DNA from 4 places in the Williamsia sp. Y853 genome. Region 2 is predicted to be linked to each of the others. Evidence: predicted binding sites of a transcription regulator. Region 2 holds the regulator's gene; each other region holds the start of a gene.
The links. Region 2 encodes LexA, which represses DNA repair genes until DNA is damaged. Its sites were predicted from a motif close to CGAACANNTGTTCG; they were not measured.

Region 1 (5,323 bases), on a different contig from region 2:
ACAACGAGGCCGAGACAATCGGCTGGTTACTGGACTCGCTGAAAACCGAGCTCGACGAACTCGACGAGATCATCGTCGTCGACAACAATTCGACCGATGACACCGCAGCGATCGCCACCTCGTTCTGCGAGCAGATCCCGCAACTGCGGCTCGTCAAAGAGACCAGGCGGGGTGTGATCGCCGCACGAAATACGGGCTTCGACGACGTCACCAGCGACATCATCGGCCGCCTCGACGCAGACACCCGCGCCAAGCCCGGATGGGCGGCCGCGGTCCGGGACTTCTTCGCCCGCGCCGACGAGACCGTCGGAGCCGGCACCGGGCTCTTCGACCAGTACGACATGCCACTGCAGTGGCTTCACCGGCGTCTCGTCAAGCTGGCGATGTCGAATGCCGATCGCAATGGTGGCGACATACCGTCGCTCTTCGGGGCCAACATGGCAATCCGCCGCACGACCTGGGAGAAGATCCGGCCGATCCTGCTCGAACAGGACGGAATCTTCGACGACCTCGATATCACGTTGTGTACCAAAGAGACCGGACAGCGCAGCGTGTTCATCCCGAACATGGAGATCGGCGCCTCGGGGCGGCGCATGCTGTCGAGCACCGCCATTTATCGGCAGTTCACCGCATACATGCCGGCCACATTGGAAGCCCGCGGCATGCCCGAGGCGGCGAAGCGGTCATGGGCAAACGTGCGCACGATGCGACTGCTCCACCGGCTCTTCTGGGTGCCCGCGCGGGCCTGGGACCCCATCAAGGGTCGGTACTCTCCACGACAACTCTTCTCCGAGCGACAGCAGCGCGTCCTGCCCTACGGCTCCGACTGAGTCGACTCCAGCAGCCCGACCACGGTGGATCGGACGGGTTGACCCCGCGTACCGGACGCGCAGGGCTTTCGGTCACGTGGGCGAAGGGCTCGTGGTGTCAATTCGCTCACAGTTTCAAAACTGTGTCGACGCGAAAGATTGTCATCAGAAATAGGCGGAAGCCGAATACTGACAATAGCGGCACCTTCGCAGCGAAAATGCACAACAGCAAATCCGCAACCAGGGGAGTTGTAACCCCGAATAGTCGGCGTGCGATCATGAAATACAGGGAACAACCGATTCTTCGAAGACATATCGCAGCTGGAGGTAGCACATTGATGCGTGATTGGCGGCGCCCGATCGGCGCGTTGGCTGTTGCTGTCCTGCTCAGCATCGGCGCTCACGTCGGCGTTGGCGCGCCTGCGCAGGCCGCGCCTGCGCGATCACCTGAGGGCGCCAATGACCCATCGTGCGTTCCGTCCGCAGAGCACCCTCGTCCGGTTGTTCTCGTGCACGGCACCTGGGCCGACATGGACACCACGTGGAAGACCCTGGCCCCCATACTGAAAGACGAGGGCTACTGCGTTTACGCCCTCAACTACGGGAAGAGTGTTCCGGGCTCCGGCCAGAACCTTCTCGATCTGGTCGGCGGCGACACCGTGGTCCGGTCCGCGCAGACGCTCGCCGGCTTCGTCGCACAGGTCCGGACGCAAACCGGTGCCGCGCAGGTCGATCTGATCGGCCATTCGCAGGGCGCCCTGGTGGCCCGCGAATACTTGAAGAATGCGGGCGGCACCGACATCGACAATCCGGCGCAGAACTCGGTGCACACGCTCATTAGTCTGGCCGGCACCAATCACGGCACCAGCTTCCACTTGAACCAGGGACTCGGTGCCATCGCGCAGTTGCTCGGGATCCCGGTCATCGCGCTGTCCAACGTCGCAGTCGGTCCCTCCTACGTCGAACAGATGGCCGGTTCGCCGTTCCTCGGCGACCTCAATGAAGGCGGCGACACCCGGCCCGGCGTCGAGTACATCGCCATCGCGACGCGTGACGACATGATGGTCACACCGGCCGAGAACGCCTTCCTCATGCCCTCCCCCGGCCATACAGTGCGGAACGTCTGGGTTCAGGACGGCTGCCCCGCAGCAGAAGTCGACCACATGCAGATGACCAGCAACCCCCGCGCGATGTGGCTCACGCTCGACGCGTTGGATCCGGGATACGCCGCGACACATCCCGCCCCTTGCCCCTAGTGTCGCAGGGGTGGGGACGGCGCGGATACTGACCAGCCCACGACGCTGAATTCCTGGCTGCCTCCGACGCTCGGTGCGTAGCCGACTTCGAAGACTCCGGCCAGCAGCAGGACGAGCCAAGCGCCGGTGTTCCGCAGTCCGCTCGCCGCAGCGAAATCGCCTGTCGCACCTGTGATGTCTCGGGACATCGGTGACAGTTCTACATCAGTACATCGGTAACACTTCTAGTGGTGTTGGTGGTGACACTTGGCCCCGGGTAATCGAGGTCTGGTGCCGACGCTTCGACTGGGTTGGTGCCGAGGAATGAACCCATCGATCCCCGTATTCGTCTTGCGATCACGCAATGGCCCCCTGATGCCCCACGTGGGGCGGTGACCACCTTCTGCGCCGAGCATGGCCTGCGTCGGAAAACGTTCTACGCCATCCGCGCTCGCATCACCACTGAAGGACACGCGGCAGCGTTGGAACCGCGCTCGCGTCGCCCGAAAACCATCGAGCACACCCCGACCCGCCCCAGGAATGAAATACGTCGGCAACGGCAAACCCAGCGGCCTGCAACCCAAAACCCGGTGAACTGTCACCGATGTCCCGACACAACAACTGTCACCGATGTCCTGAGACATCACAATCGATGTGTCGTACCCCTCGTTTATGCTCGCATGTATGTTCGAAGGGGAGATCGAAGATGCAGGTGGGGACGACGAAATCGGCCCTGTCGATCGCTGGACGTCAACGAGTTGCTGCACACCACCACACTCGCGATGGCACAGCAAAGCCGGATGGAATGGCAGCGATATGCCGCCGCGGCCATGGTCCATCGCAAGCTGGTGGAACCAACAGTCGGCACCGACGATGAACTGCGGGCCCTTGATCCGTTCACCCAATGCGCGGCGAGACTGGCCATAGCTCAGGGGCTGACCCAGCAGGCCGCAGAGTTGCAAGTCCATCGCGGGGTGGCGCTGCGCGATCGTCTGCCCGCGGTCAACGCGCTACTGCGGGCGGGACGGGTTGCCGCCCATCACATTCCCGACATTATTGCTCGGACCGAGTTGATCGACGGGTCGGCCCATCGCGCCGAAATCGATCAGGCCATCGCCGAAGCGCTTGCTCGTCAGGGATCGTGGTCGAAGGGCCGGATGCGAGACATGGTTGATGCCATCATCTTCCGCCGCGACCCCGACCTGGTACGGCAGGCTCGCGAAGACGCGAAGAAGAATCGTGGGGTGTGGGGGTCGAATGCCGACCATGGGATGGCGGTGATGGACGCGCACGGCACGGCTGAAGAGATCACGATGATCATGGCCCGCTTGGAAAAGCTGGCCATGGCGACCTGTAAAGCTGATCCGCGCCGCAAAGCTGATCGGATGGCCGATGCTCTGTTCGCGACGGTGATGGGCCGCGAGTTCTACTGTCAATGCCCCAACGATCCGAAACATCCCTGCACCGCCGAGATCATCACCGTCCCCGCCGATCAGGTCATCTCCGGTGTGGATGTGAAGATCGTGATGCATGTGATCACCGATCAGGCCACCCTCGACGGCCGTGCCGAGGATCCGGGCTATCTCGACGGGCATGGCGTCATCTCCGGCGACCATGTGCGCGATATCGCGGCTCGTCCGGAAACCGTCACCCGCCCGATGGGCAACAAGACCGAACCTGTCCAGCCGCACACTGCCGAACCTGCACCTGCACCTGCACAACCGAGCCCGGCACAATCGGAACCAGCACAACCACAGTCGGCACCACCTGCACCTGCACCAGCATCTGCGGATACAGGGCCCGTGCAACCACCGGTCACCGAGCCGCCACCACCTGCCGAAGCTCGACGCACGGTGAACATGCGTGGGCCACAGAACCCCACACTCGACGAGTTCCCTGACACTGCCGACGTGACCGAAGCACCGTTCCTGCAAGCAGTCCCGCTGCCGGCCACCCAACCCGGCGACAAGTACCGCCCTTCGGCAGTCCTGGACAGCTACCTCCGCATCCGCGACATCTACTGCATGTGGCCCGGCTGTGAGCACAAAGCCTGGGGCGCCGACCTGGATCACACCCACGAATACGACCACGCCTGTCCAGATGCGGGTGGCTGCACCCATCCCTCGGAGATGAAGACACTGTGCCGCTTTCACCATCTACTCAAGACCTACTCCGATTGGCTTGATGATCAATACCCCGACCCCACGACCGGGCGAACGTGCCTGATCGTCACCACCCCCGAAAGCCGTCACTACCACGGCCCGGCCTGGACCGGTAATGATTTGTTCCCGACGTTGAGGCTGATCGTCTTCGATCAACGCGGTTCACCGGGCGCATCATCGCCACGGACACCGCCACCACCGTCATCGCGCAGGCCGCAGACACGGACCGCTACCAAACACGCACGCCGCCAACAGGAACGGTTGGCAAACCGTCGACAGCGCGAACTGCAGGAACAACACAACCAGGCACTGCGCGACGAGCGAGGAAGGAACGAACCGCCACCGACCTACTAGGCGTTGTCGCCGTCCGCACCGGACCTCAGGGTCAGTGAACGGAGCGTTCGGCCAGGGCCCGCAGTGCCAATATCCAGTGCGCGACCAACTCATCGAGATCGTCGCGGTCCAGTACGTCCGGCAGATAGGTCACGTAGGCGCGGACCACGGTCCCGTCCGGCCCTGCGGTGGCCATCGACTGGATGTCGATTTCTGCCTGCGCCGGCATCCGGTTGCCACGTGCGATCACCTCGGCGTCATCGGTGCTGCCCAGATCCGGACCGTTGACGTCGGGGAACCACGGCGCGCGGGCCACCTCGGCAGGCACGTCACCGCCGCCGGGGATCAACCCGATGTAGTTGAAGACGATCTGCGGGTCGGCGAACCCCGAGAGAGCCTGGGCGCCTTCGGTATCGAGATAGCGCAGCATCCCGTATCCGATCCCGCGCTCCGGGTTGGCCGCCATGGCCTCCCGGGTGCGGGTGAGTACGTCCTCGGCGATTTCTGCCCGGGCGTACAACTCTTCGATGTTGATGCCGTCGAGGTCGATCCGGGTCGGGAACATCGACGTGAACCAGCCGACGGTCCGGGACAGGTCGGCACCCGGCACAACCGCTTCCTGCCTGCCGTGACCCTCGAGTGTGAGCAGGGCGTTGTTGATCTGGTAACCACGATCGCGTCGCCACCCGACAACGGCTGCCGCGAGTCCGGCGACCAACTGGTCGGCCACCGTGACATCGGCGCCTGCCGCCGCCAACAGCGGCTCGACGATCTCGGCCGGAAT
Region 2 (5,323 bases):
CTTGCTTGATCGGAGGTCGTCGATTTCTTTCTGGAAATCGTCCACCGAGTCGAATGACCGGTAGACAGAGGCGAACCGCAGGTATGCGACCTCGTCGAGATCGCGAAGCGGGCCGAGGATGGCCAGGCCGACCTCATTGGCCGGTACCTCCGCCGAACCTGATGCCCGCACTGCTTCTTCCACCTGCTGCGCAAGATGCTGCAATTTGTCGTCGTCGACCGAACGGCCCTGGCAGGCCCGGCGGACGCCGCGCATGACCTTCTCGCGACTGAACGGTTCCGTGACGCCGGTCCGTTTGACCACCGAGAGCACCGCGGTCTCCACCGTGGTGAAACGGCGTGCACACTGCGAACAGGCGCGGCGGCGACGGATGGCCTGCCCCTCGTCCGCCACTCGCGAATCGACTACGCGGGTGTCCTCGTTCTTGCAAAACGGGCAATGCATGCACGAATCCTCGACGGTCGACGGCCTGGGCGGAGTGACCAGACACTGTGACTCCGAGGATACCGTCCGGGATTGCAGCCCCTCCACGTCTACCTCGCGTAGACGGGCGTGACCAATGCCTGGCCCACCGACAGTGCCGAGTTGTTCATGGCGTTGAGCTCCATGATCTTCGCCACCACGGCTTCGGTCGGCATCTCGGGTGCGATGCGGGAGGCGATGGCGCCCAACGACTCCCCCGATTGGACCCGGACGACCTCGGTGCCGACGCGGGCCGGATCCGCGGACTGCTGCATGACCCCGCCGAAGAAGGTCATGAAGGCGACCACGAGCATCAGACCGACACCGGCGACCGCTGCGCCCGCCCAGGCGCGCCTGCGGGCGAAGACCATCTCGCGAGCGGTCGGTATCCGCCGCTCGGAGTTACGCGAATCGGCACACGAGACGGCCACCCGGCGCTGCGCAGGCAGACGGCGACCGGCCGGGCGTGATGTGTCCTCGGGCCGTACCGGGCGCGTGGTGCGCGTGCGGGTACCGCTCTCGGGGTGGTGAACAGGCCGAGCTGTGGCCGGCCGGATAATGGTGGTGGCTGCAGTCATGGGGTTCAGTCCTCGGTCATCGGTTCGATCCCTATTCGATCACTCGTTCGATTGAAAGAGTGTTCGATTAGTACCACGGGCCTCCGACAAAGCGCCACGCCTGATCGAACAAATGTTTGAGACTTGTGACCATTTGCACTATCTTTGTCGACATGGACCCCGCCCGACACCGCATGAACTGGAGGACCTGATGGCCGATAGAACCCAGCCCCCGACACCGGCGGACGGGACCGCGACCACTGTTGTCGCCACCGAACCACTCGCCGAGGGCTCACTGACCCCCCGCCAAAAAGCGGTTCTCGAGGTCATCCGTACCTCGGTCCGCGAGCGCGGCTACCCACCGAGCATCCGGGAGATCGGTGACGCTGTCGGCCTGACCTCGACATCGTCCGTCGCCCATCAGCTCCGCACGCTGGAACGCAAGGGTTTCCTGCAGCGCGAGAACAACCGGCCTCGCGCGGTGAACATCCAGGACACCGATCTGAATCCGGCCACAGCCGCCGGACAGGTTCAGGCACCGGACGAATCCCTGCCGACGCCGACGTTCGTCCCGGTCCTCGGCCGGATCGCGGCCGGCGGTCCGATCCTCGCCGAACAAGCTGTCGAAGACGTTTTCCCACTCCCCAAAGAGCTGGTGGGCGAAGGTTCGCTGTTCATGCTCAAGGTCGTCGGTGAATCGATGATCGACGCCGCGATCTGCGACGGCGACTGGGTGGTCGTACGCCAGCAGAATGTTGCCGACAACGGCGACATCGTGGCGGCGATGATCGACGGCGATGCCACGATCAAGACGTTCAAGCGCACCAAGGACGCCGTGTGGCTGATGCCGCACAACCCGGTGTTCGATCCCATCCCGGGTAACGATGCCGTCATCCTGGGCAAGGTCGTCACTGTGATGCGTCGGCTCTGACCTCCGAGTCGTAGGCAGATCACTCTCATACAGATCAAAGGCGGGGTGTACCGGGATATCCCGGTACACCCCGCCTTTCGAGTTCAGGGGACCACTGGGTGATCAGACCCCGAGACTACGTCCGATCACTTCCTTCATGATCTCGGTCGTCCCGCCGTAGATGGTCTGCACACGAGAGTCGAGGAATGCCTTGGCGACCGAGTATTCACGCATGTAGCCGTATCCACCGTGCAGCTGCAGACACCGGTCGACCAGGTGCACCTGATTCTCGGTGGCGTAGTACTTGGCCATCGCGGCATCCGGGACGGTCAGCTTCTTCTCGTTCAGCAGACCGATGCAGTGGTCGACGAAGACGCGGGTCGTCGTGGTCGACGTCGCCAGTTCGGCCAGCAGGAACCGGGTGTTCTGAAAGTTCCCGATCGAGCGACCAAAGGCCTTGCGGTCCTTGGTGTACTGAACGGTGGTCTCCAGCACCTGCTCCATCGCCGCCGCGGCGACAACAGCGATCGACAGGCGTTCGCGAGGCAGGTTCTGCATGAGGTAGATGAAGCCGAGGCCTTCTTCACCGAGCAGGTTCTCGGCGGGCACACGGACGTTGTCGAAACTCAGTTCGGCGGTGTCCTGCGCCTTCATGCCGACCTTGTCGAGGTTGCGGCCGCGTTCGAAGCCCTCCATGCCACGCTCGATGACCAGCAGGCTGAAACCTTTCGCGCCGGCCTCGGGGTCGGTGCGCGCGACCACGATCACCAGGTCGGCGTTGATGCCGTTGGTGATGAAGGTCTTCGATCCGTTGAGCACCCAGTGGTCGCCGTCTTTCTTGGCGTTGGTCTTGATGCCCTGCAGGTCCGAACCGGTTCCGGGCTCGGTCATGGCGATGGCGGTGATGAGCTCGCCGGAGGTGAATCCCGGAAGCCAGCGCGCCTTCTGCTCCTCGGTGGTCAGTTCCAGCAGGTACGGCGCGATGACGTCGTTGTGCAGGGTGAAGCCCAAACCGCTGTACCCACCCCTGGCGGACTCTTCGGAGACGATGGCCTGGTAGCGGAAGTCGTCGACTCCGCCGCCGCCGAACTCTTCGGGAGCGTCCACGGCCAGGAAGCCGTTCTTACCCGCTTCGATCCACACATCACGATCGACGATGTTCTGCTCTTCCCAGCGGGCGTGATACGGCGCCACATGCTGTTCGAGGAAGCTTCTGTACGAATCGCGGTACAGAAGATGTTCAGGCTCGAAAATCGTACGTTCCATCAAGGTCTCCATAACGAGGTGTCAAAACGCGGACGTGCCAGTAACTGTAACGGGATTCTACATTTTGCCCAAGGGCCTGGAGGCCTGGATTTTTAGAACAGATCAGATGCGGCGAACTCGGCCAGCTGGCTGGCCAGCGCAGAAGGCACACTGGCGACGATCTCCGTGCCATCGGCTCCGTGCTCCTCCCGCGACACATCGCCTTCGGCGTGGATGCGTGAGACCAGGTCACCCCGGGAGTACGGCACCCGGACGGTGACATGGACGTCATGCCGCGACACCAACTCGCGGACCCGCTCGAGCAGTTCCGGGATACCTTCGCCCGTGGCCGCCGAGATGAAGACCGCGTCGGGGAACAGACTGCGAAGCTGTGTCAGGACCGTCGGATCGGCGACGTCGATCTTGTTCACCACGAGAAGCTCCGGTGGTGCGGTTGCCTTCTCGTCCTGGATCACCTGATCGACGACCTTGCGCACCGCGCTGATCTGCTCGGTGGGAATCGGGTCCGAACCATCGACGATGTGCAACAGCAGATCTGCGTCGATGACCTCTTCCAGGGTCGAACGGAACGCCTCGACCAGCTGGGTGGGCAGGTGCCGGACAAATCCGACGGTGTCGGTGACCACGATTTCTCGACCGTCGTCGAGGGACATCTTCCGGGTTGTCGGATCGAGGGTGGCGAACAGCGCATTCTGCACCAGCACACCTGATCCGGTCATCGCGTTGATCAGACTGGACTTGCCCGCGTTGGTGTAACCGACGATCGTGACCGATGCGACAGCGGACTCTTTCCGCTTGGTGCGCTTGGTGTTTCGCGACGTCTTCATCTCACGGATCTCGCGGCGCAACTTCGCCATCCGCTCGCGGATACGGCGGCGGTCCGTCTCGATCTTCGTCTCACCGGGACCACGCAGACCCACGCCACCGTTGCTGCCCGCCCGGCCACCGGCCTGACGGGACATCGATTCACCCCAACCGCGAAGACGCGGCAGCATGTATTCCATCTGGGCCAACGCGACCTGAGCCTTGCCCTCGCGCGACGTGGCGTGCTGGGCGAAGATGTCGAGGATAAGGGCGGTGCGGTCGATGACCTTGACCTTCACCACCTTCTCCAGCGCGGTGAGCTGTGCGGGCGTCAGTTCACCATCGCAGATGACGGTGTCGGCACCGGTGGCCTCGACGATGTCGCGAAGTTCATGGGATTTGCCCGATCCGATGTAGGTGGCCGGATCCGGCTTGTCCCGACGTTGGATGAGACCTTCGAGCACCTCGGACCCGGCGGTCTCGGCCAGGGCCTTGAGTTCGGCAAGACTCGATTCCGCCTGGGCGGTGGTGCTTCCCTGCAGCCAGACACCGACCAGAACGACCCGTTCGAGGCGAAGCTGCCGGTATTCGACCTCGGTGACGTCGGTGAGTTCGGTGGACAGACCTGCAACCCGTCGCAACGACGCACGATCGTCGAGTTGCATGTCGCCGATCGTCGGACCCTTGTGGAAGTTCGGCAGGTGAACCTCCGGGGCGCGTGGCGCTCGGGCTTTCGACTCCGGAAAGTCTGAGTCGGGGCCGTCTGCGTCGGGGCCGTCCGAGTAGGGGGTATTCGGATCGGCTTCGTTCGCGTCGGCTTCGTTCGCGTCGGCTTTGTTCGAGTCGGGTTCGTGTTCAGTCATGAGATGAACATCGTGACATTCGGACAGGTCTGCTGCATAACGGATTTAACGCCACCCTGCGTTGAGCATTCCGGCACCGACCAAGACCGAGGGTCCACGGAGCTCGTTGTCGTTCTCACCGACAGTGACGGTCACCGCACCACCGGGAACGTTCACGACCACCGCACCGGTGCTCCGCCCGACCGACCGCAAAGCCGCATTTGCCGCCGCGACGGTGCCGGTGCCGCAGCTGCGGGTCTCTCCCACACCGCGCTCGTGCACCCGCATCGACACCTCACCGACCACCGCGTCGTCGGCCGACTCGGCCAGCGGTGTCATCAGCTCGATGTTGACGCCTTCGGGAAAGTCGTTGTGGTCGAAGGCAATCGGCGCGGTGAGGTCGATGTTCCTCAAACGCTCGAGAGTGAGGCCCTCGACAACGCAGGCCAGATGAGGATTGCCGACGTTGACCGACAAACCCG
Region 3 (5,323 bases), on a different contig from region 2:
CAGTGGGCTCAGATCTCTGCTCCCACCTGGAATCCGACGCCCGACAAGCAGGGCACCCGACGAGTGTTTTCGCTTGCCGGTGCGCCGGGCGAGTCGACCACACGGTTCGGCTTCAGCGCAGCAGGCAACACCTCGGCATTCAAGAAGCGGCTCATCGACAGCGGTGGAACGGGTACGAAGCTGTACATCGACGAGGTGGGCGGGGACTTCACCCTTCCACGCAAACTGTCGGCGCCGGTTGTGTTCATCGCGGGCGGTATCGGAATCACCCCGTTCCGATCGATGCTCGCCGACCTGCTGGACCGTGGCGGCGATCTGAAGAAGGTCTCGCTGATCTACGCGGCGAACGGTGACGATCGACTGGTGTACACCGATGTTCTCGACGCCGCCCGCGCGGCCGGTGCCACGGTCGTGACCGTGACCGGCGGGCTGGTGGGTGCCAGCGACATTGCGGCCGTGGCGCATCCCGGATCGCACTACTACCTGTCAGGTCCTCCGGCCATGCTCGATGCCATCAAGCCGATGCTGTTGCACGCTGAACCCGGACTGCGGTGGCAACCCTGGCGCTTGCACACCGATCGATTCATCGGCTACTGACGAGCACTTTTCACAGGGCGGGAACAAACCGCCGCCCCGGGTGCTCCTATCTTCGACCGCCGCACAGCTTCGACAGTCACAGGGCGGCACTTCCGAAGATCCGGCACCCGACACGAAAAGGACTCACCCTTATGGCAATCGAACAGTACGACACCAACGCCGACGGCTACTTCGACACCATCCTGACCGACACCAACGGCGACAACGTCGCCGACATCGTCGAATACGACACCAATGCCGACGGCTGGATCGACGAGGTCCAGACCGATTACGACTACGACGGCTACGTCGACGAGGTTGCCATGGACACCGACTACGACGGCTACTACGACACCGTCATCGCCGCCTGAGTGCCATCAGACCTCTCGACCGCGGCCATGTGCCGCCCTCCCGAAACCGGGTCACCTGAACACAGGTGGCCCGGTTTTGTGTGGTCGGGTCTGATGCCGGACTCGGGTCGAGGTGATTGCTCGTGGTCCCGAAACATGCTCGAGCGAACTGCTATTCGACTGGCTCGGGGTTCTCAACGTCCGGTTCGGGTTCCTTGCCGCGCGCCCGAGTGAGCTCTCCCAGTTGTTGGGCCAATGCTGCTCGGCGGTCGGCCAGAGTCTTTTCCCAGGCCGCTGCGAAGGTTTCGTTGACGTGCTGGGCACGGTTGACCCGCGGTTTACGTTCTGGATCCACCGACGATGGTGGTATCCACCCGACCCTGCCCTTGTCAGGGCCTTCGGTGATCATGATCGTCTGCCACTGACCCGGACCATCGCCCACCAACCTGTGGTGCGGCGGGCACGCTGATCCCATCAGATCGATGTCGGTCAGACCACCATTGATCCAGGCAATCAGATGATGGATCTCCACCCAGGTCGCCGGATTGGTGCACCCGGGGTGCGAGCAACCGCGGTCGCGGGCGAACAACGCCAACCGCTGACCCTTCTGCGCGGTGCGTTTGGCCCGGGCGAAATACAGCACCTCGGCGCTGTGGCTAGCGAACACCGCCAAGTATTTGTCCGAACGCGCAGCCAGGTGCAGGGCCTCTTTGACCGGAATATCCACCCCCGACGCCGTTTTGGCGATCCCCGCGCAATCCTCGAGCTGCTGTTTGGTCATCGTAATGATCAGCTGCGCCGGTAAACCCCGATGGGACTTGCCGAGCAGGTTGCACTCCAAAATCGTTTTCAAAATCGCTTTGAGTGCATCGTGGCGTTGTTGGCCCTGCGAGCGGGTATCCCGCTCAGCGGCAGCCTTCATCAGCTCTGCATCTTGTTTCGGATCATCGCTGGCACCGGTCGGTGAGTCCGGATCGGCCGGGTTGTTCATGCCCGGGGCGGCCCAGACATCCATCACCGTCGTGAACAACGCCAACGTTTCCGGATCCAGGGTGCCCGAGATCTTGGCCATCAAGTCCACACCCTGATTACCCAAACTCACCGAACGTTTACGGGCCCGATCCGAATCGTCAGTCAACCGGCCATCGGGATCGACCCGGGCCAGCACCTGACGGCCCGACGCCGCCAGTTGGGTGGGGTCCTGGCCGACGGCCTCTTCGGTCATCCAATGATCGACCACGTCATACACCGCCGAATCCGACGCTGACGGGATGTGTTTGCGCACATCCAACATCACATCCATATGCGCTGCCCCGATCAACCCTTGGGACCAGGCCTGTTCGGCGGCAGGGCATTTCGGTGCCAGCTCTTCACCCTGCATCGTGTGAAACCGGCCGACTGCTTCCAACCCGCGGATCCTGGAGGTGGTTTGACCTTTGGTCAACCGCAACTCGCTACGGGTGAACCCGAACAGCGACGAATACCCAGCCTCGGTAAACGACGACCGATCCGAGACCCGCAACAGGTGCCGCAACCCGGTGAACTCGAGCTTACGAACGACCCGTTCATGCACCCGCACAAGCTCATTGACTTCGGCATCGGACATGTCGGAATCAGTGCAGTCCGCGATATCGGCAACCAGTAACTCCAACTCGAGGTACTTACGCACCAACACCGAAACCGAAGAAGGATCAACCGGAATCTCATCGGACGGATCGTCAGTCATCATGCCCCCCAGCACATCTGATCGAAATCTTTCAATCAGAATACCTCGGAATGCACATTGTGTCGAATGTTTGTTCGAATTAGGGGTCGGGCTCGACCGGCGAATTCCTTGTGAGGCAACGTGTTGCGCGCGTCAGTCGTGTAGGTCAACCCACGTCAAGACAAACTGGTGCCACTGAGGTGTAACTGCGAAGCTTCAACTGCGGGAAACCAAGGCGCGGAGGAAGAATGTCAGGTTCTCGGGACGCTCGGCCAAACGGCGCATGAAGTAGCCGTACCACTGGGAGCCGAACGGAACATAGACGCGGATCTGACGGCCCGACTGAGCAAGTCGTTGCTGCTCGGAATCACGGATGCCATAGAGCATCTGGTGTTCCCATTGATCGGTGTCCCGGCCGGCACCGGTGGCCATTGCCTCGGCGGCCGCCACCATCGCGGGATCGTGGCTGGCGACCATCGGATATCCGTCGCCGTCCATCAACACCTGCAGGCAACGTAAATAGGCCGCGTCGACGTCATGCTTGTCTTGGAAGGCGACGGTCGCCGGTTCGGCATATGCCCCCTTGCACAACCGGATCCGCGACCCGGGACCAGAGAATGCATGACAGTCGTCCTGGGTTCGATGCAGATAGGCCTGCAGCACAGTACCGAGATCAGGGAAGTCGGACCGCAACTCGTGGACGATCCGCAAGGTTGAGTCGGTGGTGGTGTGATCTTCGGCGTCGATGGTCACCCACACGCCGGCCCTGGTGGCGGCCGAGGCGATGCGGTGCGCGTTCTCCAGCGCGATCTTCTCACCGTGGCGGGGGAGTGCGCGGCCCAGCGCCGACAACTTCAACGACACCTCCATCGGATGGCCCGACCGCGTGAGGTCAAGTCCCGCAGCCATATCGATCAGTTGTAGATACGCCGCGACGGTCGCTTCGGCCTGGGTTTCGTCGGTGGTGTCCTCGCCGAGGTAGTCGATGGAGACCATCCGGCCGGATGTGAGCAGTGATCGGCAGGCATTTATGACGGTGTTGTGGGTTTCGCCCGGAACGAAGCGCTGCACAACATTTCGTGTCACCGGTAGACGGCCGCCCAGGCGCTTGATTCGATCACTGCGACCGGCGGCGGTGATGATGCCGCGGGTTGCGGCAGCGGTGGTTGGCCTCACGGTTGGTTGCTCGCGTCGTCGCGGTCCGTGTGCCCTGCGGCGTCGACTTCCATATGCGGATAGCCAGAACTTGTCGCCGGGGTGAAGGTCTCCTTGATGGTCCGGGTCGAGGTCCAGCGCATCAGATTCTGTTTGGATCCGGCCTTGTCGTTGGTTCCCGACGCGCGTCCGCCACCGAAGGGCTGTTGTCCGACCACCGCTCCGGTGGGTTTGTCGTTGATGTAGAAGTTGCCTGCGGCGTTACGGAGCCCGGACAACGCGGCACCGACAGCGGCGCGATCATCGGCGATGATCGCACCGGTGAGGGCGTAGCGAGCAGTCGAATCAACCTGCTGCAGAATCGAATCGAAGTTGTCGTCCGGATAGACATGGACCGACAGAATCGGCCCGAAGTACTCCGTGATGAAAGCTTCATCGGTCGGATCGTCACCGAGTAGCACTGTCGGCCGCACGAAGTAGCCCTCGGAGTCGTCGTGGTCGCCGCCGGCCGCGATCGTCAGCGAGGGTACAGATTTGGCCCGCTCGATGGCGGCAGACGATTTGTCGAAGGCGCGCTGGTCGATGACCGCACCGCCGAAGTTGGTCAGGTCTCGCACATCGCCGTAGCTCAGGTTGTTTGCTTCGGCGAGGAAGTCGTCGCCCATGGTGTCCCACACCGAACGGGCGATATATGCCCGCGAGGCCGCCGAACACTTTTGGCCCTGGTATTCGAAGGCGCCCCTGATCAGGGCGGTCCGCAGCACATCGGGATCAGCCGAACCATGCGCCAGTACGAAATCTTTACCGCCGGTCTCTCCGACCAGCCGTGGGTAGCTGCGGTAGCGGTCGATGGTTGCCCCGACCTCACGCCACAGATGCTGAAAGGTGTTCGTCGAACCGGTGAAATGGATTCCGGCCAGGTTCGGATCACGTAGTGCCACATCGCTCACCGCGACACCGTCGCCGGCAACAAGGTTGATGACACCGGGAGGCAGTCCCGCCGCTTCGAGCAATTTCATGGTGAAATACGCCGAATAAGTTTGTGTCGGTGATGGTTTCCAGACCACGGTGTTGCCCATCAACATGGGGGCGGTTGGAAGGTTTGCGGCGATGGCCGTGAAGTTGAACGGTGTGATCGCGTAGACAAAACCTTCGAGCGGGCGGTGATCGAGTCGATTCCACACCCCGGCGCTCGAGACCGGTTGTTCGGCGAGGATCTCACGCGCGAATCCGACGTTGAACCGCCAGAAGTCGACAAGTTCGCAGGGAGCGTCGATCTCGGCCTGCTGCACCGTTTTCGACTGCCCGAGCATGGTGGCTGCGGCGATCTTCTCGCGCCACGGACCGGACATCAGATCCGCCGCCCGCAACAGGATCGCGGCACGGGCATCGAAGTCGGTAGCCGCCCAACCCGGCGCGGCGGCCAGGGCTGCGTCCACCGCCGCGCGGGCGTCGTCGTGGGTGGCGTTGGTGAAGGTGCCGAGAACCTCGTCGTGAGCGTGGGGTTGCACAACCGGGGTCGGCGTTCCGGTGCCGG
Region 4 (5,323 bases), on a different contig from region 2:
GACACTTCCACCCAGGACAGCACCGACGACGCACCACCGGTCCTCTTTCCTCGACTGCTCCCCTGGATCCTGGGCATCTGCGGCGCCATCGGTCTGGCGGCATCGTTCACCTTGACCGTCGAGAAGTTCGAACTGGCGGCGAACCCGGACTATGTGACCAGTTGCGATATCAGCCCGGTATTGAACTGCGGCTCGATCATGGACACGTCCCAGGCGGCGCTCTTCGGCTTTCCGAACTCGCTGATCGGACTCGTCGGGTTCTCGGCACTGCTGGCGATCGCCGTCATGATGGGACGCAAACCTTCTGCGCTGATCATGCTCGGCATGCAGGTCGGACTGACCGCCGGCATCGTCTTCATACATTGGTTGATATTCCAGAGCCTCTACCGCATCGACGCGTTGTGCCCGTATTGCATGGTTGTCTGGGTCGTGACCATTGTCGCGTTCTGCTACGTGAGCCTGCGCAATGCCGACGACTACATCGCGGGCGGTGTTGCCCGGAAGATCCTCAACGGGGCATTGAGCATCCATTCCCTGATTCCGGTGGTGTGGATTCTCGTGATCGCCGGCCTGATCGGACAGCATTTCTGGTGGTACTGGTCGACGCTCATCTGACACCGAGCGGTCGGTTGACCCATGAACGGCGCACTTTTCCCGAAGAGCCACCCATGGCAATCAGTCTGAAGAACCCGGGTCTGAGGCCCGCGGCGTAGAACAGCACCCTATGTTCGCGATGGCAAAGCCGTTATGCTCGATATCAATCTGTGCCGGGCAAGCCCAGGAGGACGGCGAAATGCACACCACGGATAATTCACCTCACCCATTGGTCACCGCGTCGGACGTCCACAAGGTCGCATTCCGCAAGCCCCCGCTGGGCAAACGCGGCTACAACGAAGACGACGTCGACAGCTTCCTAGACGAGGTAGAAGAAACACTCCGCCAACTACACAACCGTCTCGCCCGCTACGAAGACCCCACCCGCTGAGAGCACCGATCAGGCCACCACCACGATCGCGTTCACGGTGGAGAACAACCGCAACCGCGTGATCGCAACCTAGACTCGGACAGATGACGGGTCACGGCAACGCTGCGGAGAAGGAACTCGGACCGCGGATTCCAGCCAAGCCGAATGGGCGTGCGGCACAGCGCCTCGAGACACGTCGACGGATCTTCGATGCCGCGGTGGCCGAATTCAAACGAACTGGCGTGGCCGACGCCGATGTCGGTGCCATCGTGACCGCAGTAGGTGTCGCACGCGGCACGTTCTACTTCCATTTCCCCAGCAAAGAGCACGTCCTCATCGAGATCGAGAACGCCGAGGTAGCCAGAGCTGCAAGGGATCTCGAGCGATTCATCGCCAAGTCGCCCGATTTGGCCGAGGTGCTCTCGGAGACCGTCCGCCTGACAAAATCAGCAAAGCGCAGGCTCGGAAAGAACCTGTTCCGGGATGTCCTGGCCCTGTATTTCTCCCCCACCCGCCCCCAGCCCGATCCCGCCCCCGCCAAAGGCCTGTCCGTCATCGAACTCGTCATCACCCAGATCGAACAGGCCCGCGATCGCGGTGAGATCTACGCCGACGTCGACCCCGCGCACAGTGCGCTCTTCTTCTTCCTCGGCCTCTATGCCTACCTGACCGTCAGCCACGAAGGTCCTCAAGATCCACATGTTCTCGATCAATACGTGGCCAGCGTCATGCGAGGCCTCGAACCCCGCTGACCGTCAGCAGGATTACCCGACGCACTCGGCGAAGACACCAGTGACCCTGAAGTGGGGTGCCCTGCGTATCCGAGGCGTACGCAACACGTTGCCCCACAAGGGTTTTACTTCGAACAGATCCGAAAACCATTACTCGAACAAACATTCGACACATTGTGTATCCCGGGGTATGTTGGTTGAAAGATTTCGATCAGATGTGCTGGGGGGCATGATGACTGACGATCCGTTTGATGAGGTTCCGGTTGGTACTTCTTCGGTTCCGGTGTTGGTGCGAAAGTACCTCGAGCTGGAGTTGCTGCTTGCCGATATCAATGATTGTTCGTCGTCGGATATGTCGGATGCCGAGGTCAATGAGCTTGTGCGGGTGCATGAACGGATCGTTCGTAAGCTCGAGTTCACCGGGCTACGGCACCTATTGGTGGCCTCGGACCGCTCGTCGTATTCGAAGGCCGGATATTCGTCGTTCTTTGGCTTTGTCCGCGGCGAGTTGCGGTTGACCAAAGGCCAAACCATGTCCAGGATCCGCGGTCTGGATGCAGTCGGCCGATTCCATACGATGCAGGGTGAAGAGCTGGCACCGAAATGTCCTGCCGCCGAACAGGCCTGGTCCCAAGGGTTGATCGGCGCAGCACATATGGATGTGATGCTAGATGTTCGTAAACACATCCCGTCAGCGTCGGATTCGGCGGTGTATGACGTGGTTGATCATTGGATGACCGAAGAGGCCGTCGGCCAGGATTCGACTCAGTTGGCGGCGTCGGGCCGTCAGGTGCTGGCCCGGGTCGATCCCGATGGCCGGCTGACCGATGATTCGGATCGGGCCCGTAAACGTTCGGTGAGTTTGGGTAATCAGGGTGTGGACTTGATGGCCAAGATCTCCGGCACCCTGGATCCGGAAACGTTGGCGTTGTTCACGACGGTGATGGATGTCTGGGCCGCCCCGGGCATGAACAACCCGGCCGACCCGAACTCGCCGACCGGGGCCAGCGATGACCCGAAACAAGATGCAGAGCTGATCAAGGCTGCCGCCGAGCGTGACACCCGCTCGATGGGCCAACAACGCCACGACGCGCTCAAAGCGATTTTGAAAACGATTTTGGAGTGCAACCTGCTCGGCAAGTCCCATCGGGGTTTGCCGGCGCAGCTGATCATCACGATGACCAAACAACAACTCGAGAATTGTGCCGGCATCGCAAAAACTGCCTCCGGCGTGGACATTCCGGTCAAAGAGGCACTGCACCTGGCAGCGCGTTCCGACAAATACTTGGCGGTGTTCGCCAACCACAGCGCCGAGGTGCTGTATTTCGCCCGGGCCAAACGCACCGCGCAGAAGGGTCAGCGGTTGGCGTTGTTCGCCCGCGACCGCGGTTGCTCGCACCCCGGGTGCACCAATCCGGCGGCGTGGGTGGAGATCCATCACCTGATTGCCTGGATCAACGGTGGTCTGACCGACATCGATCTGATGGGATCGGCGTGCCCGCCACACCACAAACTCGTCGGAGACGGCCCGGGTCAGTGGCAGACGATCATGATCACCGAGGGGCCCGACAAGGGCAGGGTCGGGTGGATACCACCATCGTCGGTGGATCCGGAACGAAAACCGCGGGTCAACCGTGCCCAGCACGTCAACGAAACCTTCGCAGCGGCCTGGGAGAAAGTCCTTGCCGACCGCCAAACAGCGTTGGTCAAGACCCGGTCGGAACTGACCAGAAGCGGGCTTGAGCACCCCGACGAGCCGGATATCGACAATCCCGAGCAAGTCGAATAATGCTCAGGAAGTAAATGTTTCGCGCCGACAGGGCGGTCGATCACGGTGCAAAAACTGCGGCGCCCGCGATGAGGGATGCGCACTGTGTCTAATTTTGCCGACTGAAGTCATTGACAGATTTCATTGACATCAGTCAGTGAATGGGTCTAGAACTGACATATCCGCCGAGATCGAGATGGGGTCCTGGATATGTGGCTGGACATTCTGCGACTGGTGGTCGCTTGGAGCGCGATGGGTGCCGTGATCGCGTTCTGGTATTGGGTCATGAAGAACATCGGTACGTTCTGATGACCGGCGCCGGCAGGGCGAACATCGCTGGCAACGTGAGTGTTTCACGATGAACGGGACACCGATCCCGACTGCGCTCACCCTCGAGCGCAGCTGCGGCCTGACTGCCGCCGCCTTCTCGGAGCGACGCCGGAGCGGTGCTCGACTGATGACGGGCGAGCATCGAACGTTCGGACTCAACCGCCTCCAGAACATCGTCCAGGTGCCCTATCCGCCGATCTCGACGGATTGGACAACACGAACATTGACCTGCGGTGTTGCACTGCAGTGTTCGCCATCCAAAGACGACATCGGACGCTACCCACTGCACGAACTCTCGCCTCGTGGGCTGGCGGCTCTGACCATCGTCGAGGCGGGGGTCGCACTGCGCTGGATCGCCGATCACTGGCCCGGCCTGATACCGGAACTCGATCGCATTCTGACCGGGCTTCCGGTTGCGGACAGCGGCTTCGACGCCCCCGACATGCTCCGGCATGCGGACATGATGGCCAGTTCCCGCGAGAGAATCGACCCGCACCCGCTTCTCGGACAACTAACACTGCAGGCCCCGCCAGGCCGCGGCCTGGCTACCGCGATCAAGCGGGCGTACAGCCGGATGCCGTGGACTTCTCCCCGCAGCGACGCCCAGCGCCTGTTGTCCATCCCGGTCGGAGGTGAAGGCGGAATACGTAATTCGAACCTCCCGCCACCGAGCCGGCCCGAGGACGAAGACATCGAGATCCGGCCGGACCAGCGGGCGGGCATCCCCTACCCCGAGTGGAACGCATGGCGTGAGAGCTTCCTCATCGACCATGTTGCGGTGTTGGAACGAAAGCATCGGGGCACCGGCAGGCCGGGTCCACCTGTGTCGACAGATCTGCGGCAGTGGTTCGCCGAACACACACACCGATCGATCAAGAGCCGTCTGGAGGACGGATCCGATCTCGACGTCGACTCGTACGTCAACCACCACATCGACCTGATCACCGGAGAAGCCGCTGAACCCCGGGTGTTCCGGGAGCTGTTACCCATGTCGCGGGACGTGACCACTGCCCTGCTCCTCGATGGCAGCTCCTCACTCGGCATCCGCCGCGGCGAAGTCTTCGAGCTGGAACTGGCCTGCGCTGACGCACTTTCACGCGCGATGATGCTCACCCGAGAACGTCACGGAGTGTTTGTCTTCAGCGGCAACACCCGCCACCGGGTGGAGGTGAACTGCCTCAAGGACTTCGACGACACACATCTGGTCGTTCCGAGTGGTTCCGGCCTGGCAACCGGTGGGTACACCCGGCTCGGCGCCCCTATTCGGCACCTGACAAGCCGCCTGCTGGCCCAGCCCTGTGAACGGCGACTGCTCATCGTCATCGGCGACGGACTGATATCCGACGAGGGCTACGAGGGGCGATACGCCTGGGCCGACGTCGCCCACGCACTCGAAGAGGCCGACGACGCCGGGATATCGGTCTACTACATCGGCGTCGGTCCGGCCCGTGTCGACCCGCTACCCGAGGTCTTCGGATCCCGACGGTCTCAGCGAATCCGGCAGGTCGAACAACTACCCCGCGTGCTGGC

Region 1: AC1TPF_RS09150 (HNH endonuclease signature motif containing protein) is a predicted target of LexA. The motif match lies at 2,722-2,735, and genes of this name have one in related genera.
Region 3: AC1TPF_RS15420 (HNH endonuclease signature motif containing protein) is a predicted target of LexA. The motif match lies at 2,716-2,729, and genes of this name have one in related genera.
Region 4: AC1TPF_RS23175 (HNH endonuclease signature motif containing protein) is a predicted target of LexA. The motif match lies at 1,851-1,864, and genes of this name have one in related genera.

What each region holds. Positions count from the first base shown of each region.
Region 1 covers NZ_JBXCJC010000001.1:2,030,208-2,035,530, reverse strand. The annotation lists gene AC1TPF_RS09170 (glycosyltransferase family 2 protein) at 1-830, shown strand, start outside; gene AC1TPF_RS09165 (esterase/lipase family protein) at 1,148-2,065, shown strand; gene AC1TPF_RS09160 (hypothetical protein) at 2,062-2,253, opposite strand; partial or broken gene AC1TPF_RS09155 (IS481 family transposase) at 2,377-2,553, shown strand; gene AC1TPF_RS09150 (HNH endonuclease signature motif containing protein) at 2,827-4,560, shown strand; gene AC1TPF_RS09145 (non-ribosomal peptide synthase/polyketide synthase) at 4,592-5,323, opposite strand, start outside.
Region 2 covers NZ_JBXCJC010000003.1:243,970-249,292, reverse strand. The annotation lists gene nrdR (transcriptional regulator NrdR) at 1-444, opposite strand, end outside; gene AC1TPF_RS17315 (LysM peptidoglycan-binding domain-containing protein) at 534-1,040, opposite strand; gene lexA (transcriptional repressor LexA) at 1,231-1,950, shown strand; gene AC1TPF_RS17305 (acyl-CoA dehydrogenase family protein) at 2,053-3,195, opposite strand; gene hflX (GTPase HflX) at 3,288-4,664, opposite strand; gene dapF (diaminopimelate epimerase) at 4,908-5,323, opposite strand, start outside.
Region 3 covers NZ_JBXCJC010000002.1:747,271-752,593, reverse strand. The annotation lists gene AC1TPF_RS15430 (oxidoreductase) at 1-597, shown strand, start outside; gene AC1TPF_RS15425 (hypothetical protein) at 729-947, shown strand; gene AC1TPF_RS15420 (HNH endonuclease signature motif containing protein) at 1,099-2,655, opposite strand; gene AC1TPF_RS15415 (proline dehydrogenase family protein) at 2,848-3,807, opposite strand; gene pruA (L-glutamate gamma-semialdehyde dehydrogenase) at 3,804-5,323, opposite strand, start outside.
Region 4 covers NZ_JBXCJC010000004.1:556,513-561,835, reverse strand. The annotation lists gene AC1TPF_RS23190 (vitamin K epoxide reductase family protein) at 1-615, shown strand, start outside; gene AC1TPF_RS23185 (DivIVA domain-containing protein) at 794-985, shown strand; gene AC1TPF_RS23180 (TetR family transcriptional regulator) at 1,069-1,716, shown strand; gene AC1TPF_RS23175 (HNH endonuclease signature motif containing protein) at 1,925-3,484, shown strand; gene AC1TPF_RS23170 (nitric oxide reductase activation protein NorD) at 3,822-5,323, shown strand, end outside.